DNA from 3 places in the Methylibium sp. T29-B genome. Region 1 is predicted to be linked to each of the others. Evidence: riboswitches for the same ligand, from Rfam matches in the RefSeq annotation. Region 1 holds a riboswitch; each other region holds the start of a gene.
The links. A riboswitch is a leader RNA that binds a small molecule or an ion and turns the genes downstream of it on or off. The one in region 1 is predicted to bind cobalamin.
Positions count from the first base shown of each region.

Region 1 (10,414 bases):
CATGCACCGGCACGACGCGCGCGTTGTTGCTCATGTTCTGCGCCTTGAAGGGCGCCACGTCCAGGCCCTCGCGCGTTGCCCAGCGGCACAAGGCGGTGGCCAGCAGGCTCTTGCCCGCGCCGCTGCTGGCACCCCAGACCATCAGGGCGATCTTCATGCGGCGTTCCGCTGGGCGGCGTCGATGCCACGCATCAGCGCCTCCTGTGCATGCGGCGGCTGGGCCGAGACGCGCCAGCAGCCCGGCAGGCCGAACGAGGCGGTGTCACGCACGGCAAGGCCCTCGGCGCGCAGGCTCGACAGGTCCAGCGGCTGCGGCGGGCGCGTGATGAAAAAGGGCGTGACGCTGGGCCGCAGCGAGAAACCACGTTCCGTGAGGCGGCGCTGCAGGTCGGACTTCCACGCTGCCAGCGTGTCGAGCGAGTGCGCGACCCAGGCCTGGGCCGCAGGCGTGGACCAGCTCAGGAGCATCGCCTCCGACTGCGCCGACAGCGGCCATGACGGCGCGGCTGCCTCCAGGGCTTGGCACAGCGCCTCGCTGTCGTAGGCGGCAGCGAGGGGCGCCACGGCGTAAGCACCGCGCACGCCGGTCAGCCCCAGCGCCTTGTTGGGGCTGTGCAGCACGAAGACCGCATCGAGGGTTTCGACCCGCCATGCGCAAGCACCTTCGAGGCGCAGCGGTGCATAGACCGCGTCCAGCACGGTCGGACGGGCAGCGTCTCGTCCACCCGCATCGCCGTCTTGTCCCAGCGGGCTCGTCGGGTCGGCCCGCCAGCACAGCGTCGCGATTTCGTCGTCGCCGGTCAGTGGCCGGCCCCAGGCCGCAGCCGCCGCCGCATAGTCGCCGTAGGCGTGAGCCGGCACGCTCACCGCGCCCGGCCACAGCCGGCCGCTGACGGCGGTGATGCGCTGGATGAACTCGCTCGCGCTGGCGGCCGGGAGGATGCGTCGCGGCTCGACGCCGTGCAGCTTGGCCAGCGCCTGGCGCACCACAGTGGCATTGGGGTCCGGGTAGCGGGTCGGGTCCGCGGCCCGCACGACCGCCAGCGCCTGCGGACAGGGGCCGGCCGCGTTCGCGCAGGTGGAGAAGTCCCAGCGCGGTGATCCCTGGGCATCGGCGCCGCCGTGGATGCGCGCCATCACGGCCTGGCCCCACCGACGAACAGTAGTACCGCCACCGCCAGAACGAAGGCCCCGCGTGCGGCGCAGCTGGCCGCGTGCAGCGCACGGCTCACCGCGCCCGCATCCGGCGCCTGGCCTGCGGCGTTCAGCACGTACGCGCCGGGCTTGCCCAGGCGCACGCCGAGACGCAGGGCCATCGTCGCCATGGGCCAGCCGCCGTTCGGCGAAGGCGTGGCCCGGGCTTCGCGGACGAGTGTGGGCCACGCGATCGACGGCCGCCACAGCAATGCGGCCGTGATGCGCGCCGGCACCCAGGCCAGCACGTCGTCGGCACGCGCCGCCCACTTGCCGGCCCACTCCCAGCGGCCGCGGTAGCCCCACATCGCGTCCAGCGTGTTGGCGGCGCGCCAGGCCCAGGCGCCGGGCAGGCCGGCCACCGCGAACCAGAACAGCGGCGCCACGAGCGAGTCGTTGAGGTTCTCGGCCAGCGTCTCGATCGCGGTCTCGCGCACGGCGGCGTCGTCCAGCTGCCTCACGTCACGGCTGCACAGCCGCGACAGGCGTTCGCGCCCGGCGTCCAGGCTCTGGCCCAGTGCGACCTCGACGGCCTGCACTTCGTCGTGCAGCACGCGCCAGGCGAAGCTGGGCTTGAGCGCAAGGCCGAGCAAGGGAGCGGCCAGCCACGCCGGCTGCTGCCGGATCCACTCCTGGATTGCCCCCGCGCTTGCGAACACCGCGCCCACGGCCAACACCCACGCGGCGGCGCCGCCAGCCAGCGCCGCCCAGGACCGCAGCGCGGCCAGCCGCCGACCCAGCGGCGCCATCAGGCGCCCGAACCAGGCCACGGGGTGCCAGCGGTTGGCCGGTTCGCCGAAGCGCCTGTCGAGCGCCCACGCCAGCAGGATCGCGGCGGCCCCGAGCATCAGTCCTCGATGCCGCGCTGGGCCGGCACGCCGGCCTGGTGGTGGTGCTTGATCAGCGCCATCTCGGTCACGGTGTCGGCCAGCGCGATCAGTTCCTCGGGCGCGTCGCGCCCGGTCAGGACCACGTGAACCTGGGGCGGACGCTCGCGCAGGCACGCGAGCACTGGCTGCAGCGGCAGCCAGCCATAGCGCAGCGGGTAGGTGATCTCGTCGAGCACGATCAGGAAGTGCGCTCCGGCGCGGAGGGTGGCCTCGGCGCGCGTCCAGCCGTCGCGGGCGAGCTGCGCGCTGCGATCGAGGTCGCGGCTCTTCCAGGAGAAGCCGTCGCCCAGGCCCTCGATGGGAACGCCCAGCTGCTCGAACACGCGGTGCTCGCCGAAGCGCGCGCTGGGCACCTTCATGAACTGGTAGATCTTCACCGCCTTGCCGCGGCCATGTGCGCGCAGCGCCAGCCCGAAGGCAGCGGTGCTCTTGCCCTTGCCGTTGCCGGTGTGCACGATCACCAGGCCGCGCCGTTCGCCGGCGGGGCGCTCGTAGCGCCGCTCGCTGGGTGGGGGTTCGACCTGCATCGCTCGCTCCTTCGATTGGGTTCAACCCGCCTGCTGACCCTGCTGGCCCCAGCGGTCGACGAAGAGCAGCTCGGCCAAGGGCCGACCGTCTCGCCAGCCTTCGAGCTCGAGCATCGGCGCCCCGTAGAACTGCCTGACCGGCCCCAGGCACAACACGCCCAGGGCCAACGCGCCCTCGGGCAAAGCCAGCAGCTCGCCCAGCGCCGCGGGATCGAACATCGAGACCCAGCCCAAGCCGAGGTTCTCGGCGCGCGCGGCCAGCCACAGGTTCTCGACCGCGCAGCCCACCGAGCACAGCGCCATCTCCCGGGGCAGTGTGCGCCGGCCGAACACGGTGCCATCGTCGGGTGCGAGCACCGCAACCAGCAACTCCGCGCAATCGCGCACGCCTTCGACCTTCAGGCGCAGGAACTCGTCACGGCGCTCACCCAGCGCGTCGGCAGTGGCGCGCCGTTCGCCGTCCACCAGCGCTGCGATGCGCTCGCGCACGACGGGATCGAGCACCCGCACGAAGCGCCAGGGCTGCATCAGCCCCACCGATGGCGCGGCGTGGGCCGCATGCAGCATGCGCTGCAGCACCGCGTCCTCCATGGGCGTGCCGCGCGCGAAGTGCCGCATGTCGCGCCGCGCGGCCAGCACGCGGTACAGGCTCGTGCGATCCGCAACGTTGAAGTGCAACCCCGGCGATGGCAGCTCGGTGGTGCCGGCTGCTGGCGCGGGTGCGCCATCGTCCTGGACGAAATGCGGACTCAACGACACCGTCTCGCCGATGATCAGCAGCCCCGGCCGGGGCCCATACGCCGGCGCCTGCTCGGCCAGCGCGGCCAGGCCCATGGCCCAGACGCGCTGCCCTTCGCGCGTGCCGTCCTGCACGATGGCCGCCGGCGTGCCGGCGTGGAGCCCGTGCGCGATCAGCGCCCGTGCGATGGCCGGCACCCGCTCGACGCCCATGTAGAAGACCCGCGTCTGCCGCGGCCGGGCGAGCGCCGCCCAGTCCAGTTCCGGGCTGCTCCCGGCCAGGTGGCCCGGCAGGAAGGTGCACGAATGCGACAAGTCCCGATGCGTCAGCGGAATGCCCGCTGTTGCCGCACATCCGTTGGCCGCGCTGACGCCCGGCACCACCTCGAACGCCAGGTCCTCGGCCTGGAGCGCCTGCACCTCTTCTCCGCCGCGCCCGAAGATGTGCGGGTCGCCCCCCTTCAGGCGCACCACGCGCCGCCCCCGGCGCGCCTGCTCGACCAGCACGGCATGGATCTGCGCCTGCGTCATCATGTGGTGGCCCGCGGCCTTGCCGACGTAGATGCGCTGCGCAGCCGGCGGGATCAACGCCAGCACCTCGGCGTCGATCAGCCGGTCGTGCACGACCACGTCGGCCTGCCGGATGCGGTCGAGCGCACGCAGCGTCAACAGGTCTGCCGGGCCGGGCCCCGCACCGACGATGCTGACCATGCCGGCATGGGGATAGGCGGCGGTCGCTTCAGCAGTCATCGCCGGCCCCGCCGCAACCGCTGCCATCGGGACCGCGGTGGAACACCAGGTCCTCGACCACCCGGCCGCCGACCAGGTGATGTTCGACGATGCGGTCCATGTTCGCGGGCGTCGCGTTGTAGTACCACACGCCATCGGGCTGAACGCACAGGATCGGGCCGCCCCGGCAGGCCGCGAAGCAGCTCACGCGGCTGCGCTTCACGCGCAGGTCGCCCTCGTGCAGGCCGGCTGCCTTGAACTTGTCGCCCAGGCTGTCGAACAACATCTGTGACTGGCCGTCCTGCGTGCAACGCGGGCCGGTGCAGACCAGCAGGTGGCGGCGGTAGTCGCCGATCTTGGGTTTGTCGATGGGTTCGGTCATGACGAGGCCTCGGGGATGTTCGCTGGATCACGTCGACGCTGCTGTTCTGCGTCAGCAGGTCGGTCAATTCGCGCGAGGGCGTGTGCTCGATGTCCTGCGCGTCGATGATCTCGATGCGTTGCGGCGTGTCTTCCAGGCGCGACGCCGGTGCGCCGGCCCGTGACGACGACGGCCTCGAGCGAGGCCGGCTCGTCGGCGCACGCCGCCGTGCTCGCCAGCAGGCAGCTCAGGGCACTGGCCGCGGCCAGCGGTGACAGGAAGGGCCCGGTTCGGGCACCCGGTTCGGTGGTTCTCACGTGGCATCAACTCCAGCAGCGACCCGCTGCACGGGATGGAGCGACGCCCACGCGCGCAGGCGTGGTTCGGTCGCCGCCATCCGCTCCCCGCGGCTGGTCGCATCGCGATCACTGCCACGGCGAATGCCGTGGCAGCGCGACGCCTCAGGCCGGTATCCGGGCTCGCGAGTCTCGGTGCACCGCCTACCCAGGCGGCCCGCGTACGTCGTCTCGACGACGACATCACGTGACCACCCAGTGGCTGGCGCTTGATCGCTCAAGCGCCGTGACACACCGGCACTCGCCTACCGTTGCGGGGGCAGCCGGGGATTGCGGCCAGCGTCTTGCGCTGGCCTACCCCATTCCCGTTTATCCCGAATCCATCACTGGCTCCGGGCACCTGGGCGTTTGCGATGGGCTTCCCGGAGGAAGCCCATCGTGGTTCGGTGTCTATGGTGCGTTCTCCTCAGCCTTCGTTGTCTTCCGCCGCCGCTTCGGCTTGCGCGTCGACGGGCTCGGCCAGCGTCGCCGCGATGTAGTCCGCCGGCAGGCGATGCCGCGCCGCGAGCTGTTCGACGCTCTCGCCAGCGGCGTGATCGGCCATCAGATTCTCGAGCCAGCCGTTCAAGCCGGTGGACAGCGAGCGCCCGGGCTTCTCGCCCTCGCGCGTGGCGCCGCCGTTGGCCAGGTCGTACTTGTTGGTGTAGCCACGCGGCGTGACCATCAGGCCATGCCGTACGATGGTGTTGCTGTTGCCGATCAGCACCGTGCTGAGCATGCCGATGTCGGCCTCGCACATCGTCGCCAGCGTGCGGAAGTCGATGTGCTGGCGGCGCCGGTAGGCGCTCTTGACGATGGCCACCGGCGTGTCGGGCCGGCGGTGGCGCAGGAACAGGCGCTGCGCCTCGACGATCTGGCGCGTGCGCCGGCCGCTCTTGGGGTTGTAGAGCGCGACCACGAAGTCGGCCATCGCCACCGCGTCGAGCCGCCGGGCGATCACCGACCAGGGCGTGAGCAAGTCGCTCAACGAGATCGCGCAGAAGTCGTGCGTCAGCGGCGCGCCCACCAGCGCCGCGCAGGCGTTGAGCGCCGACGCCCCGGGCACGATCTCGACCTGCACCTCGTCCTCGGGCGTCCAGCCGGCCTGGAACAGCACCTCGTAGGTGGGGCCGGCCATGCCGTAGACGCCGGCGTCGCCCGATGAGATCAGCGCGACCTTCTTCCCGGCGCGCGCCGCCTCCAGCGCGCTGACCGCGCGGTCCAGCTCCTCGGTCATGCCCTTGCGCACGACCTCCTTGCCCTCGATCAGGTCGGCCACCAGCTTGATGTACGTAACGTAGCCCACCACTGCGTCGGCCTCGGCGATGGCCTCTCGCGCGCGCTGCGTCATGTGGCCCACGCTGCCGGGACCGATGCCTACCAGCATGATTTTTCCGGGCCGCGCGGCGCCAGCCTGGGGCTGGCCGGCGGTGGAATTCGGGGCAGGGTTTGTCATGAACCCGGTTCCTGGCATGAGTATCAAAGGCTGCGCAGTGCCGTCAGCGGCTGCTGCAGCCGCCGCCGGAAAAACCAGCCGCAGGCCAGGCCCAGGCTGAGCCACAGGACCACCGACATCCAGGTGGTCACGAGGATGAACTGCGTGCCCAACTGCTGCAGCTGTGCCCTGGCCCCAGCGCTGAAACCGGGCAGCGGGTCGCCCTGGAACTCGGGCGCGCCCACGACGAAGGGCAAGGCCAGCAAGGCCGCCGCCACGAGCCAGCGCCAGGGCTTGTCCGCGAAGGCCGTCACCGCGCAGGCGAGCGCGGCGCTGGCCGCGGCCAGGGTCCACCAGCCTTGCCGCGCGTCGAGCGCGGCCGCCTCCATGCCCGGAATCTCGGCGCGCAGGCCCAGCGAAGGCCACAGGTGAACGTGAGCCAGCCCGCCGCCGCGACCGCCAGGCCCAGCAGGACCGGGCGTGCCGGCGTGCCGCGGCGCCAGACCCACAGCGACATCACCGCGAACACCAGCAGGGCCATGCTGAAGCCATGCAGCACGTTGGCCGCCCAGGTCCATGCGGCGCGTTCCATGCCGTCGGCGGGTTTCCATTCGGCGGCCTCCTGGCTGGCACGGTCGCCATGGTCATGGGGCGCGACGCCAGGCGCTTGCGAATGCGCATGCGCCTGGACCGCGGCCGGCGCCGCCTGCTTGGCGGACGCGGCTTCCTGCGCCGCCTTCTGGTCCTCGAAGACCTCCGCCGCGAGGATGATGGGGACCGCCTGCCACTGCTGCAGCGCAGTCTGCACACTGCCCACCAGGATGGCCGCGCCCAGCGCGACCCAGATCAGTCGTGTGAACAACATGGCGCCTCCCGTTCAATGGCAGGGCTTGACGGTCACGTGGCGTACATCGTGAGCCGCGTTGTGCGCCAGGGGGCTTTCCGCGAAAGCCACGCCATACAGCACGACCAGCCCGAGCGCTGCCGCGGCGGCGATCTGGCCGAGCACCAGGCGCGCCGCGGAGGAACCCGCGGCGGCGGTGGAAACGGAGGAGGAGATGGGAGCGTTCATTGGGTTTTACTTTCAGGGTTGGACTTCAGGTTTCGATCAAAAATGAGTTTTGCGAAGGTCAGAAGCCGATGCCGTACCAGCCAAAGCCGACGGTCCGGTGGTGCCGGCCGGCGGTGAGGTCCAGCGCGAAACGCTCGGGCGCGACCCACCAGCGGGCGCCCACGTTGCGCTGGGAGGGACTGCGGCGCACCGCCATGACTTCGGCGACCAGCGTGAGGGACGGCGTGGCCTCCCAGCTGAGCGCGAGGTTGAGCAGTGGCTGCGTCGTGTGGACGGCATGGTCGGTCTCGAAGCCGAGGTTGCCGTGCACCGAGGCCGATTCGCCGGCTTTCCAGGTCAGCAGCCCCATGGCGCCCGAGGATGTGGGCGCCCATTTGGGCGACTCGCGGCCATGCGCGGTGCCGCGCCACGCTTCATGCCCCAGTTGAATGCACCGGACTTCCAGGCGGGATCGACCCACTTGACGGCCAGGCCGCTTTCAAGGCGCGTGCCGCCGTCGGGCACGGTGCGCGCCAGTTCCAGGTTGATCTCCACCGCGTCACCCACGCCGCAGGCGGGCGACACCACCCAGGTCCGCTCCCGGGTACTCGAATTTCGCTCGGCCCAGCTCTCGACCTGGCAGGTGGTGGCCCCGGCGGTCCCGGCGTCGTCGGTCCCGAGCGGGCGCCCGGCATGGGCCGCCTGCGGCACGAGCCCCAGCAGCGCCGCGGCGCACAGGGGGGTGCAAAAGATGACTGCATCGTTCCTGCTCCTTTCTTGCTCGTCGTTCGGATCTCCGGGACAGGGGGCGGTCACGATGGCTCGCACCTGGCCACTGAAACTGTCGCGTGGCGGCCATCGCCGCCGCGGCTTTTCTGCTTCTCCACCAGCAGCGCAGACATCGGCGCGCTGGCCGCCAGCAGCGCCGCCGCCTCCGACACCGAAGGCGTGCCGATGTGCCTGCGCACCGTCTCCGAGGGATTGGGCACCGGCACCTGGGCAAGCCTGGCCGCCGGGTGGAACTGGACGGTCCAGCCCCGCCGCGCGGCAAAGGCGAGCAAGCCCCCCTCGTCCGCCTTGAGGTCCACGCTGGCCACCGCCACCACGTCGGCATGCGTCACGCCGGCGCGCGCCAGCGCCTCATCCACCGCCTGGGCGATGGTTTCGGCCGGGGTTCCGCGGTCGCAGCCGATGCCAAGCGCCACGTTCATGCCTGCGCCTCGTGCGGCGGCCGGTACACCACCAGCCGTTCATGCAACTGCTGCCAGCGCTCGGCCGCCACCTCGGCATGCGTCACCCAGAGCACGGCGGCGAAGCGCGCGAGGTCCACCTCGTCGAAGCTGGCAAAGCGATGGATGTTGGCGGGCAGCGGCGTGGGCCGGGCCCACCAGTTCGGGCTTCCGGCCTCCTGCACCACCGCGATCGGCTCCCCATTGACCACATGGGCCGAGACCCGCGTGATGTTGAGCTTGGGCGCCTCCACGGTCCAGCCGAGTTCGCGGCCCAGGATGTCGACCGGGATGGTCTTGCCGACATCGGAGGCCGTCGTGAGGACCGGCGTGGCGCCGACCAGCGCAGCGACCTGCTCGGCGCAGGCGTTGGCGCCGCCCACGTGCCCCGACAGCACCGGGATGACGAACCGGCCCGCGTCGTCGACGACGGTGATGCCGGGGTCCTCGTCCTTGCCCTTCAGGTGGGGCGCGATCAGGCGCACCACCGCGCCCAGCGAGACGAAGAAGACGAGCTGGTCGAAGCCGGCAAACAGCGGCGCGATCTCGTCGCGCAAGGCGCCGCTGTACGCCTGCACGGCATTGGGCAGGCCCACGAAGGCCGGCGCGAATTTCACGGCCGTGCACACCTGGGCATGGGGCAGGGCGCGCGCGAGCTCGGCGGCCTGGCCCGCGCCATGCTTGGTGATGGCGACGATGCAGATGCGCGCGGCAGTGGCCGCGGCGAAGGGGGTCGGGTCTGTGGTCATTCGATTTCCTCGGCGTTCACCAGGAGGCCGGCCGGCTCGGCGGCGCCCGGCCCCGACTTTTCAGACAGCCGCGCACCCGCTCGCCGCGCACGCGCAGGGGGTTCTTCAGGATGATGAGGGACAGGTAGCTGACCTTCACGCCGCGCAGGCTGAGCAGGTCGGTCACGACGCGCTCATCCGTCGCGCCGCAGCGCTCGATGAACTTCGCATGGCCCAGCAGGCCACGCCGCTCCAGCCAGTCGATCAGGTCGTCCATCAGCGGCTTGACCTTGAGCAGCACCAGGGTGTCGAAGTCGTTGAGCAGCCGGTCCACCGCGCCCACGCCGTAGGCGGCCGGCACCAGGGCCACCGTGTCGTCCTGCTCCGCGAGCGGCAGGCCCTGCGTGGCGCACGCGGCGGTGAACGCATTGACGCCCGCGACCACCTCGACCACGGCCTGGTCGTCCAGGGAACGCACGGTACGGGCCAGGTGGCCGAAGGTCGCGTAGGTGGAGGCGTCGCCCTCCACGAGGAACAGCACGTCCCCCCCGGCCTGCAGCAGCGGCAGCACGGTCTGGGCCGCGCGCAGCCAGCTGCGCGTGAGCTTGATCTCGTCATGCGTCATGGGAAACAACAGGGGCATGTGCTGGTCCACCGGCGTCAGGCCGGACCGCGCAACGATGTCGAAGGCGTAGCTGGGGGTCTTCATGCTGCGCACCGGGTAGGTCCACACGGCGTCGCGGCGCTCCAGCAGCGCCCAGGCACGCCGGGTGATCAGGCCCGGATCGCCGGGGCCGAGGGAGACGCCGATCAGGCGGCCCATGCGGACGGCATCAGTCATCGGTGCTCTCCTTGTCTTGCACCGTGGTGCCAGCCTGCGCGCAGACGATCCACACCGGGTTCTCGGCGGCCATGCGGTGCATGTGCAATATGGGCTTGCTGCGGGCGGCCTGCAGCTGCAGCACGTCCCACTGGACGCCCAGCGCCCGCAGGGTCTGCGTGGCGCTGGACAGGTTCTCGAGGGTGACAAAATTCATGACCAGATGGCCGCCGGGCACGAGCCGCCGCAGGCACAGGGCGATCAGCTCGTCCAGTTCGCCGCCCGACCCTCCGATGAAGACGGCGTCCGGATCGGCCCACGCGTCCAGTCCGTCCGGCGCCTTGCCATGGACCAGCGTGTGGTTGCTCACGCCGAAG
Region 1 covers NZ_AZSN01000050.1:14,773-25,186, reverse strand. The annotation lists partial or broken gene Y694_RS10315 (cobyric acid synthase) at 1-157, opposite strand, end outside; gene Y694_RS10310 (aminotransferase class I/II-fold pyridoxal phosphate-dependent enzyme) at 154-1,137, opposite strand; gene cbiB (adenosylcobinamide-phosphate synthase CbiB) at 1,137-2,042, opposite strand; gene cobO (cob(I)yrinic acid a,c-diamide adenosyltransferase) at 2,042-2,611, opposite strand; gene bluB (5,6-dimethylbenzimidazole synthase) at 2,633-3,289, opposite strand; partial or broken gene cobA (uroporphyrinogen-III C-methyltransferase) at 3,371-4,060, opposite strand; gene Y694_RS10290 (ferredoxin) at 4,089-4,460, opposite strand; cobalamin riboswitch at 4,886-5,154, opposite strand; gene cobJ (precorrin-3B C(17)-methyltransferase) at 5,202-6,230, opposite strand; partial or broken gene Y694_RS10280 (CbtA family protein) at 6,254-7,074, opposite strand; gene Y694_RS10275 (CbtB domain-containing protein) at 7,087-7,281, opposite strand; gene Y694_RS10270 (hypothetical protein) at 7,340-7,630, opposite strand; gene Y694_RS10265 (hypothetical protein) at 7,618-7,971, opposite strand; gene Y694_RS10260 (cobalamin biosynthesis protein) at 8,073-8,471, opposite strand; gene Y694_RS10255 (cobalamin biosynthesis central domain-containing protein) at 8,468-9,238, opposite strand; gene cobI (precorrin-2 C(20)-methyltransferase) at 9,255-10,058, opposite strand; gene Y694_RS10245 (bifunctional cobalt-precorrin-7 (C(5))-methyltransferase/cobalt-precorrin-6B (C(15))-methyltransferase) at 10,051-10,414, opposite strand, start outside.

Region 2 (9,810 bases), on a different contig from region 1:
GCGGCGCAGACCGCGGTGATCTCGCTCGTCAACGATTTCCACGCCGTGCCCGCGACCTGGGAGACCACCGTCGCGCTCGACCGCCTGCTGGGGGCTCACAACGCCTGGCTGGTCGACCACAACCGGCGCCGCAGCGGCGATGCGTCGGGCCTGACCACGCTGACCGCGGTGGTGCTGCGCGGGCACACCTGGACCGTGGCCCACGTCGGTGACACGCGGGCCTGGCTGCTGCGCGGCGGCGAATGCACGCAACTCACCCACGACCACGCCTTCGACCACCCGGACCTGCGCAGCCAGCTCACGCGTGCGATCGGACTCGACGACAGCCTGCGCATCGACTTCCACCAGGGCGAGCTGCAGATCGGCGACACGCTGCTGCTCAGCAGCGACGGTGTGCACCAGGTGCTCAAGCACGCCGCGATGCGCGAGCTGCTCGGCGCCGCCGAGACCGCGCAGCAGGCGAGCGAGCGACTGGTCGAGGCGGCGCTCGCGGCGGGGGGCCGAGACAACGCCACGGCGCTGGTCGTCCGCGTGCGCGGGCTCGATGCCGGCAGCCTGGACGACGCCCTGCTGCTGGGACGCCAGTTGCCGATACCGCCGCGCCTCAAGGTGGGCGACACGCTCGACGGCTATGTGATCACCGCGCTGGTGGCCAACACCGGCGTGCACCGGCTGGTGCAGGCGCGCGATGCGGCGACGCGCGAGCTGGTGGCGATCAAGACGCTGCACGAGTCGCGTGCCGGCGATCCCGAGGAGCGCGCGATGCTGGCCCATGAGGCCTGGCTGGGCCGCACCGTCACCGAGCGCGACGGGCAGGGTTTCGTGCGGGTGCGCGAGCCGCGCGACCCGAGCGCCTTCTATGCGGTGTTCGACTGGCATGGCGGCCGCACGCTCGAGCAGCTGCTGGAGGCCGGTCAGGCCTTCAGCGTGGAGGAGATCGTGCAGGGCACGCTGGCCGCGGCGCGCGCGCTGGGCCGGCTGCACCGTCAGCGCGTGGTGCATCGCGACGTCAAGCCGGCCAACCTGCACCTGGGCGACGACGGCCAGTGGCGCCTGCTCGACCTGGGCGTGGCAATCTCCGGTCGCGAGCCGCCAGCGGTGCGCAGCCTGCATGCTGGTACGCCCAGCTACATGAATCCCGAGCAGTGGGAAGCAGGGCATGCCGGCGCCGACGCGGCGAGCGACCTCTACGCGCTGGGCGTCACGCTCTACCGCTGGCTGAGCGGCCGGCTGCCGTACGGCGAGATCGAGCCGTTCCAGATCGCGCGCTACCGGCGCGACCCGATCGCGCCCTCGCGGCTGCGGCCCGAGCTGCCGATCTGGCTGGACCACGTGGTGCTGAAGGCCGTGGCGCGCGAGCGCCAGCAGCGCTTCGAGACGGCCGAGGAGTTCGTGCTGGCGCTGGAGCGCGGCGCGTCGCGCCCGCTCGCCGCACCGCCGGCGACGCCGCTCGTCGCCCGCGACCCGAACGCGCTGTGGAAGATCGCCTTCGCGATCTCGCTGCTGTTCAACGTGCTGCTCGTGGTGTGGCTGTTGTTCCTGCCGCGCTGAAGCGGGGCAGGCGGCGGCACCGGGCTGGAGGCGAATCATGCGGCTGCCCCGGGACTAGCGCTGAGCGGTCCGGCTGGCGGCACCGTAGTCGGTCGGCGCGGTCATCGGGCGGGCGCGCCCGCCTTTCTCGGCCCAGGTGCGGGTCCAGCGGATCTGCACGCGCCGCAGCATCACCAGCATCACGAGCGCCAGCACCGCGAAGGCGACGAAGCCCCACAGGTAGGTGCCCGCCAGTTGCTTGGACTGCCCCATCGCATTGGGCAGGAAGCCGCCGCCGAGCGCGCCGACCTCGCCGATCATCGAGCCAGCCACCGCGGTGGTCAGCGGCCAGCGCAGCGGCACCAGCTGGAACAGCGCGCCGTTGCCGGCGCCGAGCGCCGCGAAGCACAGCATGAAGAGCAGCGTGGTGACCGCGACCGAGCCGCCCGCGAAGCCGCACATTACCAGCGTCACGATCACGATCATCAGCACGCCGCTGAGCGTGTTGATGCCGCCGATGCGGTCGGAGATGTAGCCACCCAGCACGCGCACCGCCGAGCCCATCAGCGTGGCCAGCATCGTCAACTGGCCGGCCTCGATCTTGGTGACGTGGAACTGGTCGTAGAAGTAGGTCGGCAGGAAGCTCGCCAGGCCGATGAAGCCGCCGAAGGTGATGATGTAGATCAGGCTGAAGGCCCAGCCGTCCTTCTCGAACAGACAGGCGACGTGTTCGCGCAGGGTCTGGTGCTCGCGGTCCGGTGGCTCCTTGGCGGCGAACCACATCACCAGCATCGGCAGCAGCATGGTGCAGGCCGCCAGACCGTAGACGGTGGACCAGCCGAACTTGGCCGCCAGCGGCGGCGCGAACAGCACGGCGAGCACCGTGCCCGAGTTGCCGGCGCCGGCGATGCCCATCGCCAGCCCCTTGTGCTGCGGCGGGAACCAGCCCGAGCCCAGCGACAGCGCAACGCCGAAGCTCGCGCCGGCGATGCCGAGCAGCACCCCCATCGCGAGCACGCCGTCGTAGCTGTCGACGTAGCCGTAGCCGTAGCCCAGTGCGGCGACGATCAGGCCCATCTCGACCATCGCCGCGTTCTTGCGGCCGATGTACTGTGACAGCACGCCCAGCGGGAAGCGCATCAGCGCGCCGGCCAGGATCGGCACCGACACCATGAAGCCCTTCTGCGCGGCGGTGAGCTGGAAGCTTTCGCTGATGAAGGGCGCCATCGCGCCGTTCAGTACCCAGATCGCGAAGCAGAAGTCGAAGTAAAGGAAGGACGCGAGCAGCGTGGGCCAGTGGCCCGAGCGCACGAAGGTCTTGAAATCAGCCATTGCGTGACGTGCCTGCGCTCACGCGCGGCAGCGATGCGAGAAGGGGAGGTGGGGCGCCGCGATGATGGCGGCCGACGACGGCGAGCTCATGGTGCTTCTCCAGGGAGAACAGTCGCTCGGCCCCCGGGGGGCGAGTGACGAAGGCACGAAGCTGGGCACGTCGGTGTGCACAGGACCGGGCGTGCGGAGCGCCGATCCGGGCGCGTCGCTGCGCCCGCGTTGTGCGGAGCAGCATCCGTGCCAGGGGGAGCGGCCGGCGCCACGCCGGCTGCTCCATACTGGCGCCCCCCGCAGGTCGCGCCCTGCGTCCGCTCCTCTGAAAAGGCCCGTCGTCGCGTGACTTCCGTTCTCCTTGTGCTCGACCCCGATCACGGTGCGCCGCCGCTGGCAGCCGATCTGCGCGCGGCCGGCATTCACGTGCTTGGTGCCTGTCCATGCGACAAGCTGGTGCAGGAGGCACTGCGGCAGGGACCCGACGTGCTGGTGGGCTGGTCTTCGCACCCGGGTGAGCCGCTGTTCCGTGCGCTGGACATCCTGCGCTCGACCCAGGCCCTGCCGGTGCTCGTGTTCAGCGGCGACGCCGGCGTCGAGGCCATGGAGCGGGCCCTGCAGTGCGGCGTGCAGGGCTGGGTGGCGCAGGGCTACGCCGCAGCGCGGCTGCGGCCGTTGCTGCAGCTCGTGCAGGCGCGCTTCCGGCACGAGCGCGGGCTGCGCGATGCGCTCGCGGACCTGGGGAACCGCTACGAAGAACGCAAGCTGGTCGACCGAGCCAAGGGCATCCTGATGCTGGCGCGCCAGGTCCCGGAAGACGAGGCGTTCAGGCTGCTGCGCCAGAGCGCGATGCAGCAGCAACTGCGCGTCGGTCAGGCGGCCCAGCTGCTCATCGATGCCGCGCAGGACGCGGCCGGGGTCAACCGCTCCGGCCAGCTGCGCATGCTGTCGCAGCGGCTGGTCAAGCTCTATGCGCTGCAGGTCGCTGGCGGTGAGGCGGAGGCCGGCGCGGCGCGGGTTCTGCAGTCGCAGGCGGTCGAGCGCCTGGAGGCCAACCTGGCCCAACTGGGGCGCCTGCTGTCCAAACCCACCTTCGGCGACCTGCTGGACGGCGTGCTGAGCGCCTGGAAGCCGCTGGACGCGACGCTCCGCGAAGCACCGCAGGCTGCGCGCCTGCTCAAGCTCGATGCGCTGGCCGAGGCGCTGCTGCAGGCCGCCGAGACACTGACCGCCGCCCTGGAGCAGGCCAGCGGCATGCCGCGTCTGCACGTGATCAACCTCGCGGGCCGGCAGCGCATGCTGAGCCAGCGGCTGGCCAAGGAGGTGCTGCTGGCCACGCTGCTGCCGGGTCCGATGGCCGCGCTGGCGCGCGAGGCGGCCCAGCGAACAGCGCTCGAGGCCGAGCAGGCGCTGGCCGCGTTGCAGGCCGCGCCGCTGTCGACCCCCGAGATCCGCGCGACGCTGACCGCCGCGGCGCAAGCCTGGCCGCAGATGCGTGCCGGCATCGACGCCGCCGGCACGCCGGCTGGCCGGCAGCAGCTGGCCGACGCGAGCGACACGCTGCTCGAGCGCTTCGAGCAGCTCACCGGGCAGATCGAGCACAGCATGCAGACGCTGATCGGCTGATGCAGCGCTAGGGGGTTCGACACCCTCAAGCTGGGGGGGCGCGCCTGCGGTGCAGGGCTATCATGGTTCGAGCACCATGAGCGTTTCCTACGAGTCCTCCGCCACCGCGTCGGCCCTTGCCGAGGCGCTCGAAAAGCTCGGTCTGCCCGTCTACACGAAGGACGCCGCGGGTCGCTACACACACCTCAACGCGGCGGCGGTCGCAGCGCTCGGCGTGCCCACCGAGGCCTGCGGCCGGACCGATGCCGAACTGCTCACCGCGCCGACCGCCGGCGCGCTGCGCGCCGCCGATCAGGCCGCGCTGGCCCGGCCCGGCGCCAGCGTCAGTGAACACAGCCTCGAGTTCGGCGGCGAGCGGCGCGAGTTCCTCGGTGCGCGCGTGCCGCTCGATGGTGGAGCCCTGCTGGGCGTGTGGGTCGAGCGCAGCGAGCGCACCCGCCTGTCCGGCCAGCTGCAGCAGGCGCTGCACCAGCTCGAGGAGCAGCAGCGTGCCAACGAGGCGCTGCGCAGCGATGCGGAGAACCGCAACGCGTCGGGCGAGCCGGTGCGCAGCATCGGCCGTCGCGAGCAGTTCGACGACCAGTTGCGCCGTGAGATCGACCTGTCGCTGCGCGAGCACCGTGAGTTCGCCGTGGTCTACATCCACGTCGATGCGCCACCCGCCGGCAGCCCGCCCCATGACGACGCCGGTCGCGAGCGCGTCTTCGAGGCGATGGCCCGGCTGCTGCGCAGCAATACGCGTGCGATGGATGCCCCGTGCCGTCTCGAGGGCGAGCGCTTCGCGCTGCTGCTGTCCGGCATGGGCCTGGCGACGGCCCATGCCCGCATGGAGGGAATGCGCCGCCAGTGCGCAACGCAGCTCGTGCCCAAGGGCGGCGCGGCGCTGCGGTTCACGGTGTCGATGGGGCTCGCGAGCTTCCCGCACACCGCGCAGACGCAGGCCGGTCTGCTGCACGCCGCCGAGACTGCGCTGGCGCAGGCCGTGCAGCGTGGCGGCAACCACGTGGCGCTGGCCAGCATCGCCTTCGGCGGGCCACGGTCGGCTGACCGCAGGGCGCGCGCCGGAACGCGGGCTCAGCCCTGCAGGGCGCGCCAGAACATGTAGCCGGAGATGGCGTAGAGCAGCAGCGCGAACACGCGACGCAACTGCTGCACGTCGAGCGCATGTGCGGTGCGCGCGCCGAGCGGTGCCGTCATCACGCTGGCGGTCGACACCACCAGCAGTGCCGGCAGGTAGAGGAAGCCGAGCGTGCCGGGCGGCAGCCCATGGAGGTTCCAGCCAGCGGCGATGTAGCCGGCGGTGCCGGCCAGCGCGATCGGCACGCCCAGTGCGGCCGAGGTCGCCACGGCGTTGTGGATCGGCACGTTGCACCAGGTCATGAACGGCACCGACATGAAGGCGCCACCGGCACCGACCAGCGCCGACACGGCGCCGATCACGCCGCCGACGCCGAACAGTCCGGGCGCGGGTGGCAACTGCCGGGCCGGCGTGGGCTTGCCGCCGCGCAGCATCTGCGTCGCCGAGAAGCCGACGAACAGCGCAAACAGCCCGGCCAGCAGCGCCGAGGGCAGCGCCTTCGCGACCTGCGCCCCCAGCAGCGAGCCCAGCACGATCCCCGGTGCGAGGCGGCGCACGATGTCCCAGCGCACGGCGCCGCGCGCATGATGGGCTCGCACCGAAGACAGCGAGGTGAAGCAGATCGTCGCGAGCGAGGTCGCGATCGCGACCTTCACGATCAGGTCGGACGGAAAGCCTTCAGCGTCAGCAGCAGCGTGATGAAGGGCACCAGCACCATGCCGCCGCCGACGCCCAGCAGGCCGGCCAGGAAGCCGGCGCCCGCGCCCAGCAGCAGCAGCTCGACGACCAGCGGCCAGGCGAGCAGCATCAGGCCGGCGGCAGCAGCGCGAGCACCGCGCGCCACTCGGCCGTCGTGACGGGCGTGATGGACAGGCGGTTGCCCCGCTGCAGCACGCGCATCGTCGCGAGCGAGGGTGCCGCGCGCATCGCGGCCAGCGACAGCAGCGGCGTCTTGCGCACCAGCTTCACGTCCACGCCGAACCAGCGCGGTGCCTCGGGCTTCGAGGCGGGGTCGTGGTAGGGGCTCGCCGGGTCGAACTGGGTCGCGTCGGTGTGCGCGACGGAAGCCACCTCGGCCAGCCCGGCGATGCCCGGCTGCGGGCACGACGAGTGATAGAACAGCACGCCGTCGCCAGGCCGGAAATCGTCGCGCATGAAGTTGCGCGCCTGGTAGTTGCGCACGCCGGTCCACGGCAGCTTGCGGCCCGGCGCGCGCGCCAGGTCGTCGATCGAGCACTCGTCGGGCTCGGACTTCATCAGCCAGTACGCCATGGCGGCAGCAGGTCGGGAAGGGCAACGGGGAAAGGTGTCCGCCGCGAACCGGGAGTCGCATTCCTGAACCCAGGGGAGTTCAGGTGGGCGAGGTCAACGAAGCTTCGGGTTCATCTGACGCGAGACGATCACGCCCGCTTCGCAATGTTCCAAGCCCGGGCTCATATGAGCATCGGTTCAAGGAAATATAAAACTCCCGCGAACGCGACGGACGAGATCAGTGTACGCCGCCAGCGCTGACGAACCGGCGTTTCAGAGCAATTGACCGTCGCGCCCGAGGGTCTCGTCGATGCGCCCAATCAGGGCCTCGATGTCGATGCCGTGTGCAGGGTCCGGCGCGGCCTGCCCGGCGCTGCGCGCCGGAGTCGCCGCCGCCAGCGGCCGCTCGGCCAGCTGGTAGGCGAGGTTGAGCGCGGCGAGCACCGCGATACGCTCGCGGGCGCGCACCTTGCCGGCGTCGCGGATCGCGCACATCTCCTGGTCCACGTTGCCCACGGCCTCGAGCAGGGCCCGTTCGCCGCCGTCGGGGCAGCCGAGGATGTAGCTCTGGCCCATGATGGTGACTTCGAGCTGCTTCATTCGGCGGTCTTTCCGGTCTCCGGGCCGGCCTCGGCGACCGGTTCGCTGGCCGGCAGGCGATCCAGCAGGGCCTCGACGCGCTGGCGGGCGGCGGCGAGGCGGGAGCGCAGCGAGTCGCGTTCGGCATTGACGCCGGCCAGCTGCTCCAGGGTCAGCGCGTGCGTGCGCTGGAGTTCCTGGTGCCGCAGCAGCAACCGCTCCACGCGTTCGGCCAGTTCTTCGATCGTCGCCATGCCTCTCCTCACTGCACGCGTCGATTGTAGGGGGCGGCCCGGGCCGCGCTTACACTGCAGGCTGTTGGTGCTCATGCCGGCGTTCACGCCGGCGCAGTTAAACGGGAAGCAGAGGAGGGGGACCCACCGGGTGCTCCTTCAGCCTGCGCTGCCCCCGCAACGGTCAGCGGACGAAGCCAGAACGCCTGCGTTCACGTTTCCGCTCTCGCGCACATGCCACTGGAGTCTCCGGCTCTGGGAAGGTCGCGAGGGTCGTTCCGCCAGCCCGGATACCGGCCAACGGGAGGCGTGCTGCGCAAGCGGCGCGTCATGAGGTGGGCGCCCGCGGGGAAGCTGGCGCGCACGATTTCATCGTTGGTCATTCCATGATTGCCACTCCCTTCGAGGCCACCGCGCCTCGCATTCCTGTTCGCCTCGGGGCGCTGCCGCATGCGCCGTTGTTGATGCTGTCGCTGCTGGGCTTCGCCAGCGGCATCGCGAGCGCGCAATCCGCGCCCGTCACCGAGGCGGGCAAGCTGCCGCCGGTGCTGGTCACGGCCAGCCGCTTCGTCGAGGACTCGGCGACGCTGCCGTACGGTGTCAGCGTGCTGACCGCCCAGGACATCGCCGACTCGGGCGTGTCCACGGTGAACGAGGCCGTGATGAAGCTGCTCGGCGTGCCCGGTCGGCTCGACCTCTACGGCGGTGGCGACTACGCCCTCGACCTGCGCGGCTTCGGCACCACGTCCGACAACAACCAGGTCGTGATCCTCGACGGCATCCGCATCAACGAGGGCGACCTCGGCGGCACGCGGCTGGCCGGCATCCCGATCAATTCGGTCGAGCGCATCGAGGTGCTGCGCGGCAGCGGCACCGTGCTGTACGGTGAGGGCGCCACGGGCGGCGTGATCATCGTCACCACCAAGGCGGGTCACGGAACAGCTCGCCGCAACCGGGCCAGCGTGTACGCCGCCGCCGGCAGCGATCGCCTGCGCGACCTGCGCGCCGACGCCACGCTCGAGGCCGGTGGCTTCTCGCTGGATGCGGCCGCCAACCGCCGCACGACCGACAACCATCGCGACAACTTCCGTTCGGAGACGGAGGGCGCATCGCTCACCGGCCAGTGGCGCAACGACTGGCTGCGCGTCGGCCTGCGGCATGCCTACGACGACCTCGACACCGGGCTGCCCGGCGCGCTGACTGCGGCGCAGTATGCCGCCGACCCGAGCCAGACCACCGCACCGAACGACCACGCCGATATCCGCAACACGCGCAGTGGCGTGTTCGCCGAGGCCGATCTCGGCGGCGACTGGCAACTCGGCCTTGACGCCGGCTGGCGTGACAAGGAGCTGCGCAGCCGCAACGGGGCCTTCGCCTACGACTACGACGTCGACGCGAAGAACTACTCGCTGCGGGTGCGCAACCGCACGCAGTTCGCGTCGGTCGTCAACGCGGTGGTGTTCGGCGTGGATCGCAACGAATGGGAACGCACGGTGCTGGGCGCCTTCGGCTCGGTGGGCGAGCAGTCCTCGACCGGCTACTACCTGAAGGACGACCTCACGCTGAGCGGCGGCACCCGCCTGAGCGCCGGCGTGCGCACCGAGCGCATCGAGAAGGCGGTCAGCAGCACGGTCGACCGCATCGACGACCGCCAGCGCGCCTGGGAACTGGGCGTGCTGCAGCCGCTGTCCGAGAACAGCGCGGTCTACGGCCGGGTCGGCCGCAGCTTCCGCCTCGCCAACGTCGACGAGTTCAGCTTCACCAATCCGGCCGTGCCGCTGCGGCCGCAGACTTCACGCGACACCGAACTGGGCGTGCGCTGGCGTGCTGCCGGCCGCAGCGCCGAGCTGCGCGTCTACCGCAGCTCGCTGAAGAACGAGATCGGCTTCGATCCCAACGGCGTCGGACCGTTCGGGCCGTTCGGCGCCAACGTCAACTTCGACCCGACGCGCCGGCAGGGTGTCGAGCTCGAACTGGCGCAGGCGCTGACCGAGGCGCTGAACCTGCGCGTCAACGGCGCGCTGCGGCGGGCCCGTTTCACCGAGGGCGCCTACGACGGCCAGGATGTGCCGCTGACACCCGAGCGCACGCTGTCCCTTCGGGCCGACTGGACGCCCGCGCCGGCGCACAAGCTCGATGCGATCGTGAACTACGTGTCCTCGCAGAGCCCGGACTTCGCCAACGTCTGCA
Region 2 covers NZ_AZSN01000123.1:1,293-11,102, reverse strand. The annotation lists partial or broken gene Y694_RS16275 (bifunctional protein-serine/threonine kinase/phosphatase) at 1-1,551, shown strand, start outside; gene Y694_RS16270 (nitrate/nitrite transporter) at 1,606-2,862, opposite strand; gene Y694_RS16265 (type IV pili methyl-accepting chemotaxis transducer N-terminal domain-containing protein) at 3,199-4,479, shown strand; gene Y694_RS22710 (sensor domain-containing diguanylate cyclase) at 4,556-5,584, shown strand; partial or broken gene Y694_RS16255 (sulfite exporter TauE/SafE family protein) at 5,554-6,365, opposite strand; gene Y694_RS16250 (EVE domain-containing protein) at 6,365-6,829, opposite strand; RNA gene ssrS (6S RNA) at 6,863-7,044, opposite strand; gene Y694_RS16245 (cell division protein ZapA) at 7,082-7,408, opposite strand; gene Y694_RS16240 (hypothetical protein) at 7,405-7,641, opposite strand; cobalamin riboswitch at 7,690-7,937, shown strand; gene Y694_RS16235 (TonB-dependent receptor) at 8,007-9,810, shown strand, end outside.
Region 2: another riboswitch for cobalamin. It lies ahead of Y694_RS16235 (TonB-dependent receptor); the one in region 1 lies ahead of Y694_RS10290 (ferredoxin).

Region 3 (10,414 bases), on a different contig from region 1:
AGACGAAGACCTGGCGCGACCGCGTGCTGGAGGCGCGCGCCATGTTGGACGACATCGGCGACGTATCCATGGCCACCTTTGCCTCGCAGGTGCGCAGGGCGCTGGCAGAAGACAGCCGCCGCGTTCACGCCCACCTGGCGGGTCTGCGCGACATTGACTTTGCTGGGACGCCCGGGGACACCGGCTACGAACAGTGGCAAGCTTGGTCGATGTTGCAGGCGCTGAACACCAAAGAGGTCCCACCGGATTTCGAGCTGCCACCGGTGGGTGCGGCCTGGAGCGCAATCGTCAGCGACCTGGATCCACAATCCCGCTACCGCGCATTCGAGGCCAGCACGATGATGGCCCTGCGCAAGAGCCTGCGCCGTGGCAGCGCCTGGGTGAACCATTCGATCACCTTCCGCGCCCGCGAATCGATGCTCCTGGCGGACAAAGACTGGACAAGCACCAGGGAACAACACCATCAGATCCTCGGCCTGCCGGTGCAGGCGATGGCGTTTCTGGAGCCTATCCTGGCCGGCATGTCCGTGGGCCTGTCGGCGCTGGCCGAGGCCGCCGATCAGGGACACGTGGAGATCGGCGCCGACAAGCTGCTGCACCTGCCGCCGATTCGTCCGCTGGACGAAGAGGTCGAGCCGCGAAAGACAAGGGAGGCCGTCTTCAAACACATTGGCCAGGTGCAGCTTCCAGACCTACTGATGGAGGTCGACGCGGCGACGCATTTCAGCGAGGCGTTGCTGGCCCGCCGACCCTCGTCAAGCAACGAGCTGTTGGCCGCTTATGGCGCCCTCCTTGCCCACGGCACCGACATCGACGCCAAGGGCGTGGGCTCGATGATCCCGGGCATCGACGCGGCGCACATCGCCACGGCGATGCGGGCCATTGAGTTCAGCGGCAGGCTGCGCCGGGCCAACGAACGTGTCTCGGAGTACCAGAACGCCGTGCCGATCGCCGCTTTGTGGGGTGACGGCAGCAAGGGTTCGGCCGACATGATGGCCTTGGACGCCAGCCGGCACTTGTGGACAGCACGGGTGGACCCGCGGCGGCGCACGTATGCCGCCGGCATGTACACGCACGTTCGCGACCGCTGGGGTTTGTTCTACGACCAGCCCATTGTGCTGAACGAACGACAGGCCGGCGTGGCCGTCGAGGGTGTCGAGCAGCACAACCGCGCCGAGGACCGCATCCGCATCTCGTTGCTGGCCGTGGATACGCATGGCGTCACGAACGTGGCCATGGCGATCGCCAAGCTGCTGGGTTTCGACCTGTGCCCGCGTCTGCAGGACCTGAGGGAGCGCAAGCTGTTCGTGCCCAGGGGGTGGCCGGTGCCGGAGAGCCTGGAAGTCGTCACCGTGCGCAGGATATCGGTCAAGGCGATCGAGCGTGGATGGGACGACCTGGTGCGCCTGGTCGCCTCCATTCGGGCCGGCAAGGTTTCTGCGGCGCATGCCATCCACGGCCTGGGCTCGGCCGCCGTCGGCGATCCGCTGCATCGCGCCGCGGAACACCTGGGGCGCTTGCTGCGAACGCTGTTCTTGTGCGACTACCTGGCCATCCCGGACTATCGGCGCGAGATTCACACGCTGCTCAACCGAGGCGAATCGGTGCACCAGTTGCAACGAGCGATCCACGGCGGACACGTGGCGCATGACCGAGGCCGGCGGCGGCAGGAGATGGTGGCCATCTCAGGCGCTCATGCGCTGCTGACCAACATCGTGCTGGCCTGGAACACGAACCGCATGGACGGCGTCGTGGCCCGCCTCAAAGGTGATGGCGTCGGGATCGAGGAGGACTGGTTGCGGCGAATCGGGCCGGCGCACTTCTCGCACATCAACTTCCGCGGCACGTTCAGGTTCAACCTCGAGAGGTATGCGGACGTGCTGGTCGAGCGCGCTGCCGGCAGGGTGGCAGCCCAGCCTGACCGATGAAGCGTGACCCCGCTGGTGGACCGAACCGGAACCGGCTGCGGACGTGGAACGTCGGCAAAGGGGCGATGCGCTGACCCGTCGGCTGGGGCCGCGCTTTGTGCAGCTGACGACCCCGAGCTGTAATCCAAAGCATTCAAAGAAGCGCCCGGAAGTGGACTCAGAAGGCGCCGTGTGCCGAAAGCCTTGGTGTAATGCGCCACCAAGTAGATGCGCATCCATGGGGACTCGAGACACATCGTCGATAAGATTGCGTGAGGATCCAGCTACCGACCGCGGTCACGACTAAAGGCCTTCCGCTATCATGAAGGCGTTGGTGCTCGCTTTGGCTTTCCAGCCAAAGCAGTTCAACGGGAATCAGGAAGGGCAGCGCCGTAGTTCAAAGCGGATCTGCGGCACCGCCCCAACCTGAGCTGCCCCCGCAACGGTAAGCGGACGTGAGCCTTGTGCTCACCGCTCGTGTCTACAACCCACTGGGTGCGCGCTGCGAAAGCGGTGTCGCCTGGGAAGGGAACACGAGTCGTCTCCGCCAGCCCGGATACCGGCCAACGAGGCGGTGCGCCGTGTAGACGGCGCACCTTGAGGTGCGTGCCCGCGGGGAAGCGGGCGAGCACGGTTGGCACGGCGGTTCCATCATGGCTCGTATTCTCTTCAGGTCGCATTCGGCCTTCGTCATGCTGCGCTGCTGTGGGCGTTGAGGCCTGCACATGCACGAGCTGATCCTCGGCGGCGGCAAGAGCGGCAAGTCTCGTTGTGCGGAGTTGCGCGCGAAAGACTGGCTGCAAGTTTCCGGGCAACGCGCGCTGTTGATCGCGACGGCAACGCCCGGTGACGACGAGATGCGCGAACGCATCGCGCGTCACCGTGAGCAGCGCGCGTTGCACGTCCCGGATCTGCAGACCCTGGAAGTGTCAGACGATCTGCCGGCTGCGTTGCGCGAGTGGTGCGCACCCCAGAGGCTCGTGATCGTCGACTGCCTGACCGTGTGGTTGACGCAGCGATTGATGCCGATGGTGGGGCCGCGGCTGGATGAGCCGACCTGGCTTCAGCAGCAGGCGGACCTGTGCGATGCCCTGCGCAATGCAATGGGGCCTGTGGTACTGGTGTCCAACGAGATCGGCATGGGCGTGGCACCGCTGGGCAGTGAGGTGCGCCGCTATCTTGATGCGCTGGGCACACTGCACCAGCTCGTGGCCACCTTCTGCGAGCGCGTCACGCTGATGGTGGCCGGCATCGAGATGAAGGTGAAGGAATGACCGCGACCAACGCTTTGCGTTGCTGCGCGCTGCTACCCGCCTGCGGGTCGAAACACACAAACACCGGGGCGCCCAGGGGCGCAGTGCCACGGTCGCAATAGCCCGCCAGCCCACTCACCCAAGGAACCATTCATGAACATGCCGACCTACGTTCCCGCTTCAACGCCCACCCACACCGCGGTGCGCGGTGTGTTGCGCCAACTCGCTGCTGCCGGGGCACTCGGCATGGCGGTGCTGTACGGCGTCGCGTTTGCCGACAGTCCGCTGGCGCACAACGCTGCGCACGACGTGCGCCACATCACCGTCAAACCCTGCCACTGACAGGAGACTGCCATGTTGTTCCAACGTTTGATCTGGTGTGCGCTAGTCGCAGCCCTGTTCGTCGGCAGCGTGCAGTTCGCGGTGCAGCGCTGGCAGGCGGTGCCCCTCATCCTGGCCGCCGAGGTGTTCGAAGACCAAAAAGCCGCGCCGGTGGCGGCGGTGGCGCACGAACATGCTGCCGCTGCCGAGAATGAACACCATCACGATGACGCTGCCTGGGAGCCCGCTGCTGGCACCGAGCGCAGCACCTGGACGTGGGTGGCGAATGTGCTGCACGCCTTCAGCCTGGCGCTGCTGGTATTCGTGGTGATGGCGCTGTGGGTCTGGAAGCGTGGCAACGCCACTCCGGCACTGCGGGTCGCGGCGGTGGTATCCGCGGCCGGTTGGCTGAGCCTGCATCTGTGGCCCTCGCTCGGCTTGCCGGCCGAAGTGCCGGGCATGGAGGTCGCGCCGCTGCACGCGCGTCAGGCCTGGTGGCTGTTGGCAGTGGTGTGTTCGGCCTCTGCGTTCGCGACGCTCGGCTTCGCATCGTCTCGCTGGCGCTGGCCGGTCGCTGCGGTGCTGCTGGCCGTGCCCTTCGTCGTCGGAGCGCCCGAACTCGAAGGCGACGCGCTCGCCGGCTACAGCGGCGAAGCGCATGCCAGCCTGCTGAAGCTGGGGCATGACTTCATCTGGGCCACCACCTGGGCCTCGCTGTCGTTCTGGTTCACGATGGCCGCAGTCGCGGGCCCGCTGTTCGCGCGCTGGTTGAAGCCGCACTTGCTTGTTGTATTGGGCGCATCGAACCCGGCATCGGCCAGCGCGGCTGAAGCAGCGCGGTGACCCCCGGAAAGATCATGTCAAGGGACCGAGCTTGTCTGTTGGCTTCTCGACCATGATTGTTTCCCCCTGCCTGGAGGCGCGTCCATGCCCGGCCTTGCTGGTCACGGCCCCGGCTTCGGGCCAGGGCAAGACCACCGTCACCGCCGCGTTGGCGCACTCGCACCGCAGCCAGGGCCGGCGCGTGCGCGTCTTCAAGACAGGTCCCGACTTCCTGGATCCGATGGTGCTGGAATGCGCCAGCGGCGCGCCGGTGCAGCAACTCGACCTGTGGATGGGCGGCGCCGCGCACTGCGCCGGGCTGCTGCACAGCGCGGCGGCGCAGGCTGACCTGATCCTGGTCGAAGGCGTCATGGGTCTGCACGATGGCACGCCGTCGAGTGCCGATCTGGCCCTGCACTTCGGGTTGCCAGTGCTGGCGGTGATCGATGCCTCGGCGATGGCGCAAACCTTCGGCGCCGTAGCCCACGGGCTGGCCACCTACCGCCCGGGCTTGCGGCTGACCGGCGTGCTGGCCAATCGCGTGGGCAGCGCCGGACACGCGCAGATGCTGCACGAGAGCCTGCCTGCCGGCATTGCCTGGTACGGCGCGCTGCCCCGCGGCGAGCACTACGCGCTGCCATCGCGCCACTTGGGTCTGGTTCAGGCTGGCGAGGTGGGCGACATGGCCCAGCGCATCGCGGCCGCCGCCCAGGCGCTGGGCGACAGCGGCGCGCTGCCGATGCCGCCGGCCGTGGACTTCGACGCGCCTCCAACCTCGGCATCGGCAGCACTGCCGTCCACGTTGGCCGGAGTCACCATCGCCATTGCCCGGGACGCGGCCTTCTCGTTCCTCTACCGCTCCAACCTCGACACGCTGCGTGCCCTGGGTGCCGAGCTGTGCTTCTTCTCTCCGCTGGCCAACCAGCCGGTGCCGGCCGGGGCCCATGCGCTGTACCTGCCCGGCGGTTACCCCGAACTGCACCTGCCAGCGCTGGCGGGCAACACCGCATCTCGCGAATCCATCTGCGCCCACCACGCGGCCGGTCGGCCGCTGGTGGCCGAGTGCGGCGGCATGTTGGCGCTGCTGGAGTCGCTCACCGACGCCGCTGGCCACAGAGCGCCGATGCTGGGCTTGCTGCCCGGGCCAAGGGGCAATGGCGGACCGCCTCGTCAACCTCGGTATGCACAGCCTGGCGCTGCCCGAAGGCGAGGTGCGTGGGCACACCTTCCACCACGCGCGCATCGACGTGCGCTTGCCTGCCGCGCTGCACACGCAGGCCCAGCGGCACCACGGCCAGCCTGAACCGGTGTTCCGCAAAGGGCGGCTGTTCGCGTCGTTCATGCACCTGTATTTCCCGAGCAATCCGGCGGCCGTCGCTGCGTTGTTCAAACCCTAATCGCCGGCCGCTGCCGCAACTCGCCCCGCAACCATGGACATCGAAGCCCCACCTCTGCTGCGTGACACGCCCAAGCCACAAGGCGAGCGGCGTGGCCTGGTCATCGTTCACACCGGCACCGGCAAGGGCAAGAGCACGGCCGCGTTCGGCCTGGCTTTGCGCGCCTTCGGTCGAGGTAAAACGGTGAAGGTCTATCAGTTCATGAAAGTGCCCTCGGCGCGCTTCGGCGAGCACCGCTTGTTCGAGCAACTGGGCATGCCCATAGAAGGCCTGGGCGACGGCTTCAGCTGGAAGAGCCGCGACCTCGAGCATTCGGCCGAGCTGGCCCGCGCCGGCTGGGCCCGGGCCGAGGCCACGGTGCGCGCGGGCGAGCACTTCATGGTGGTGCTCGACGAGATCATGTACCGCTGCGCTATGGCTGGATGCCGCTCGAGCCTGTGCTGGCCTGCCTGCGCGAGCGACCGCCGCACGTGCATGTGGTCCTCACCGGCCGCAACGCGCCGGACGAGCTGATCGCCCTGGCCGACACGGTGACCGAGATGACGCTCATCAAGCACCACTTCAAAGCCGGCGTGCCGGCGCAGCGTGGCATCGAGGACTGATCGCCTCACCACCACGACCCGCACCCAACCAACACCTCCAGGAACCGCACCATGCAGACCCGCAAGATCCCCGCCACCATCGTCACTGGCTTCCTCGGCAGCGGCAAGACCACCCTGCTGCGCCACCTGCTTCAAAACGCCCAGGGCCGACGCATCGCCGTCATCGTCAACGAGTTCGGTGAGCTCGGAATCGACGGTGAACTGCTGCGCGGCTGCGGCATCGGCTGCGACGAGGCCGGCGCGCCCAACGGGCAGTTGTTCGAGCTGGCCAACGGCTGCCTGTGCTGCACCGTGCAGGAAGAATTTGCGCCGGTGATGGAACAACTGGCCGCGCGGCGCGAGCAGATCGACCACCTCGTCATCGAGACCTCGGGCCTGGCCTTGCCCAAGCCGCTGGTGCAGGCCTTCCAGTGGCCGGCGCTGCGCAACGCCTTCACGGTCGATGCAGTGATCACGGTGGTGGATGCGCCCGCCGTGGCCGCTGGCCGCTTTGCCGACGACCCGGTGGCGGTGGATGCCCAGCGCCGTGCCGACGGCAACCTCGACCACGACTCGCCGCTGGCCGAACTGTTCGAAGACCAGCTCGCCACCGCCGACCTGGTCGTGGTGCACAAGACGGACGGCCTGGACGCCGCCGCCCTGGCCGGCGTCGAAGCCACCATCCGCATCGAAACCGCGCCCGGCGTGAAGCTGGTGCATGCACAGCACGGTCGCATCGACCTGGGTGTGCTGCTGGGCCTGGAGCGCGCGGTGGAAGATGCGATCGACCAGCGCAAGACCCACCACGACGAGGAGGAGGACCACGACCACGACGCCTTCGACTCGGTCTCGGTGAGCTTGCAAGTCCCCGACCGTGAACGCCTGCTGGTCGCCTTGCGCAGCCTGGTCGAGCGCCACGAGATCTACCGCGCCAAGGGCTTCGTCGCGCTGCCCGGCGCTGCAATGCGGCTGGTGGTGCAAGGCGTGGGCTCGCGCTTCGACAGTTATTTCGATCGGCCCTGGCGCGTCGACGAAACCCGGCAGTCGCGCCTAGTCTTGATCGGTGCCGAGCTGGATGCGGCGGTCTTGCAGGCCGAACTGGACGGTGAGTTGGCGGCGACCGCTGCAGCCTGACGCACCCAACCCCGAAGCCATCGAAGCCACTTTAAGCAGCCCATGCACCTGCTGTCTACCCGCCCCGGCGGCCACATTGAAGACGGTGGCCAGGGCGTGGTGCGGGTGGCGCAGACGCCCGGCTCGGTGGTGGTGCTGAGCGCCGCCGACACCACCCTGTCGCTGCTGGCCGACGTCGCGGCGCAGCTCGGCCCCGACTACCCCAGCGTGCGCCTGGCCAACCTGATGTGGCTGCGCCAGCCGGCCTCGGTGGACCTGTACGTCGATGATGTGCTGCGCCATGCCCGCGTGCTGGTAATCGATCACTTGGGCAGCCCGAGCGACTGGGCCTACGTGGTGGAGCGCGCGACCTCGCTGGCACGCGAGCGCGGCTTGTGGTTGGCGATGTTCTCGGGCGATGCCTTCGAAGACACGCAGCTGCTGCTGCGTAGCTCCGCACCGCAAGACGATTGCCGGCATTTGTGGCGCTGCCTGCGCGAAGGCGGGCGCGACAACGCGCAGGCCTTCTTCTCGCTCATCGGCCATGCCGCGTTCGGCCTGGGCGGCCGGCCGCCGCTACCGGTCCCCTTGCCTTCGGCGGTGCACTATCGACCGCAAGATGCTGCCAGCCGGTCCGCGTGGACATCCGGTGCGCCGGTGGCACTGCTGCTGTTCTACCGCGCGCATTTGCAAGCCGGCAACACGGCGGTGTTCGATGCGATGCTGCGTGCGCTGGCCTCCGCCGGCCTGAACGCGCTGGCGCTCGCAGTGGATTCACTCAAGAACCCGGACAGCCATGCGGCAGTGCAAGCCCTGGTGGCTGAGCACCGCGTGGCCATCGTGCTGAACGCGACGAACTTCGCCGTGGCGGCTATCGATGGCGGCACCCATGGCGACGGCGACACTTCATCCGCCGCGTTGGCCGGTGACGCACCTGTGCTCCAACTCATCACCGCCGGCTGCTCGCAAGCGCAGTGGCTGGCCGACCCGCACGGCCTGGCGCCGCGCGACTTGGCGATGCAGGTGGTGCTGCCCGAGGTCGATGGCCGCATCCTCACTCGCGCAATCAGCTTCAAGGGGCTGGCCTGGCGCTGCGAGCACACCCAGCTCGACGTGATCCGCTACGAAGCGGAGCCCGAGCGCATGGCCTTCGTGGCCGAACTCGCGCGCCGCTGGTGCGTGCTGCGCGACAAGCCCAATGCCGACAAGCGCATCGCGCTGATCCTTGCCAATTACCCCATCGACGATTCGCGCATCGCCAACGGCGTGGGGCTGGACACACCGGCTTCCACCGTAGCCGTTCTTCGGGCCTTGCAGGCTGCCGGCTACGCCTGTGGCGATCTGCCTGACAGCGGCGATGCCCTGATCGCCGCGCTGCTGCGCGGCATCACCAACGACCACAGCGCCAACGACGCACGCCCGGCCGCGCAGAGCTTCTCCCTGCCCGACTACCTGGAAGACTTCGATCGGCTTCCCACCGACAGCCGCGCCGCCGTCATCGCGCGCTGGGGCGCGCCCGAGCACGATCCAACGTTGCGCAGCGGCCGCTTCATGATTGCCGGGCTGCGCTTCGGCCACGTCTTTGTTGGCATACAGCCGGCCCGCGGGCGCGACATGGACCTGGCGGCGACTTACCACGACGCCGATCTGGTGCCGCCGCACCACTACCTGGCCTTCTACTTCTGGCTGCGCCGCGCCTTCCAGGTGGATGCGGTGGTTCACGTGGGCACGCATGGCAACCTCGAATGGCTGCCGGGCAAGAGCGTTGCACTGAGTGCGGCCTGCTGGCCTGATGCCATCCTCGGCCCGCTGCCGCACCTCTACCCCTTCATCGTCAACGACCCCGGCGAAGGCAGCCAGGCCAAGCGGCGCACCCAGGCCGTCATCATCGACCACCTGATGCCGGCGATGACGCGCGCCGAAACCTACGGCCCGCTGCAACAGCTCGAGCGGCAGATGGACGAGTATTACGAGGCCCTGTCGCTCGACCCGCGGCGCGCACGGCGGCTGCGTGAAGACATGCTCGACCGGGTTCTGCGCGAAGGCCTGCACGAAGAACTGGGTGTCACGCGGCCCGCCGATGACACAGCGCGTGAAGGCTTGCTCGAGCGCCTGGACGCCTACCTGTGCGAGATCAAGGAATCACAGATCCGCGACGGGTTGCACACCCTCGGCAGCTCGCCGCAGGGACGCCAGCGCGTCGACACGCTGATCGCGCTGGCGCGTTTTTCCGGAGGCAAAGCGGCAGGCCAGCAGAGCCTGCTGGTGGCGCTGGCGCAAGACCTGCAGATCGAGGGCGTGGACGGCTTCAACGCACTCAGCCCCGACTGGGCCGCGCCGTGGAGCGGCCCGCGTCCGCACCTTCTGCAGGAGCTCAGCCCGAGGCGTGGCGCCACGCCGGCCACACACGTGAGCGGCTGGAATTGCTGGCCGCGGGCATGGTGGCGGAGCACGTGGTGGCAGATCACGTATTGGCGGATCAAGCGAGCGCCGGCGCTGTGCCCGAGGCATTCGACGACACGGGTTGGCCCCACACCGCGCCGGTACTGCAACGGCTGCGCGAGGTGCTACGCCCACGGCTCGACGCCTGCGGCCCGCAGGAGATGGCGCAACTGCTGCGCGGCCTGGCCGGCCGTTTCGTGCCACCCGGCCCCAGCGGCGCGCCGTCGCGCGGCCGGCCCGACGTGCTGCCCACCGGGCGCAATTTCTACTCGGTGGACACCCGCGCCGTGCCCACCCCTACTGCCTACGCAATGGGCGCGGCCGCCGCCGAACGGGTGATCGAACGCCACCTGCAGGACCATGGCGAGATGCCTGGCGCGGTGGGCTTGTCGGTCTGGGGCACGAGCACCATGCGTACCGGGGGTGAAGACGTGGCGCAGGCGTTCGCGCTGCTCGGCGTGCGGCCGAAGTGGGCCGACGGCAGTGCGCGGGTGATCGACATCGAGGTGCTGCCGATGGCTATCCGCAACCGGCCCCGGGTGGACGTGACCTTGCGCGTGTCGGGTTTTTTCCGCGAC
Region 3 covers NZ_AZSN01000025.1:26,809-37,222, reverse strand. The annotation lists gene Y694_RS06420 (Tn3 family transposase) at 1-1,928, shown strand, start outside; cobalamin riboswitch at 2,223-2,490, shown strand; gene Y694_RS06415 (bifunctional adenosylcobinamide kinase/adenosylcobinamide-phosphate guanylyltransferase) at 2,633-3,181, shown strand; gene Y694_RS06410 (CbtB domain-containing protein) at 3,314-3,502, shown strand; gene Y694_RS06405 (CbtA family protein) at 3,515-4,324, shown strand; partial or broken gene Y694_RS06400 (cobyrinate a,c-diamide synthase) at 4,377-5,700, shown strand; partial or broken gene cobO (cob(I)yrinic acid a,c-diamide adenosyltransferase) at 5,734-6,302, shown strand; gene cobW (cobalamin biosynthesis protein CobW) at 6,354-7,415, shown strand; partial or broken gene cobN (cobaltochelatase subunit CobN) at 7,458-10,414, shown strand, end outside.
Region 3: another riboswitch for cobalamin. It lies ahead of Y694_RS06415 (bifunctional adenosylcobinamide kinase/adenosylcobinamide-phosphate guanylyltransferase); the one in region 1 lies ahead of Y694_RS10290 (ferredoxin).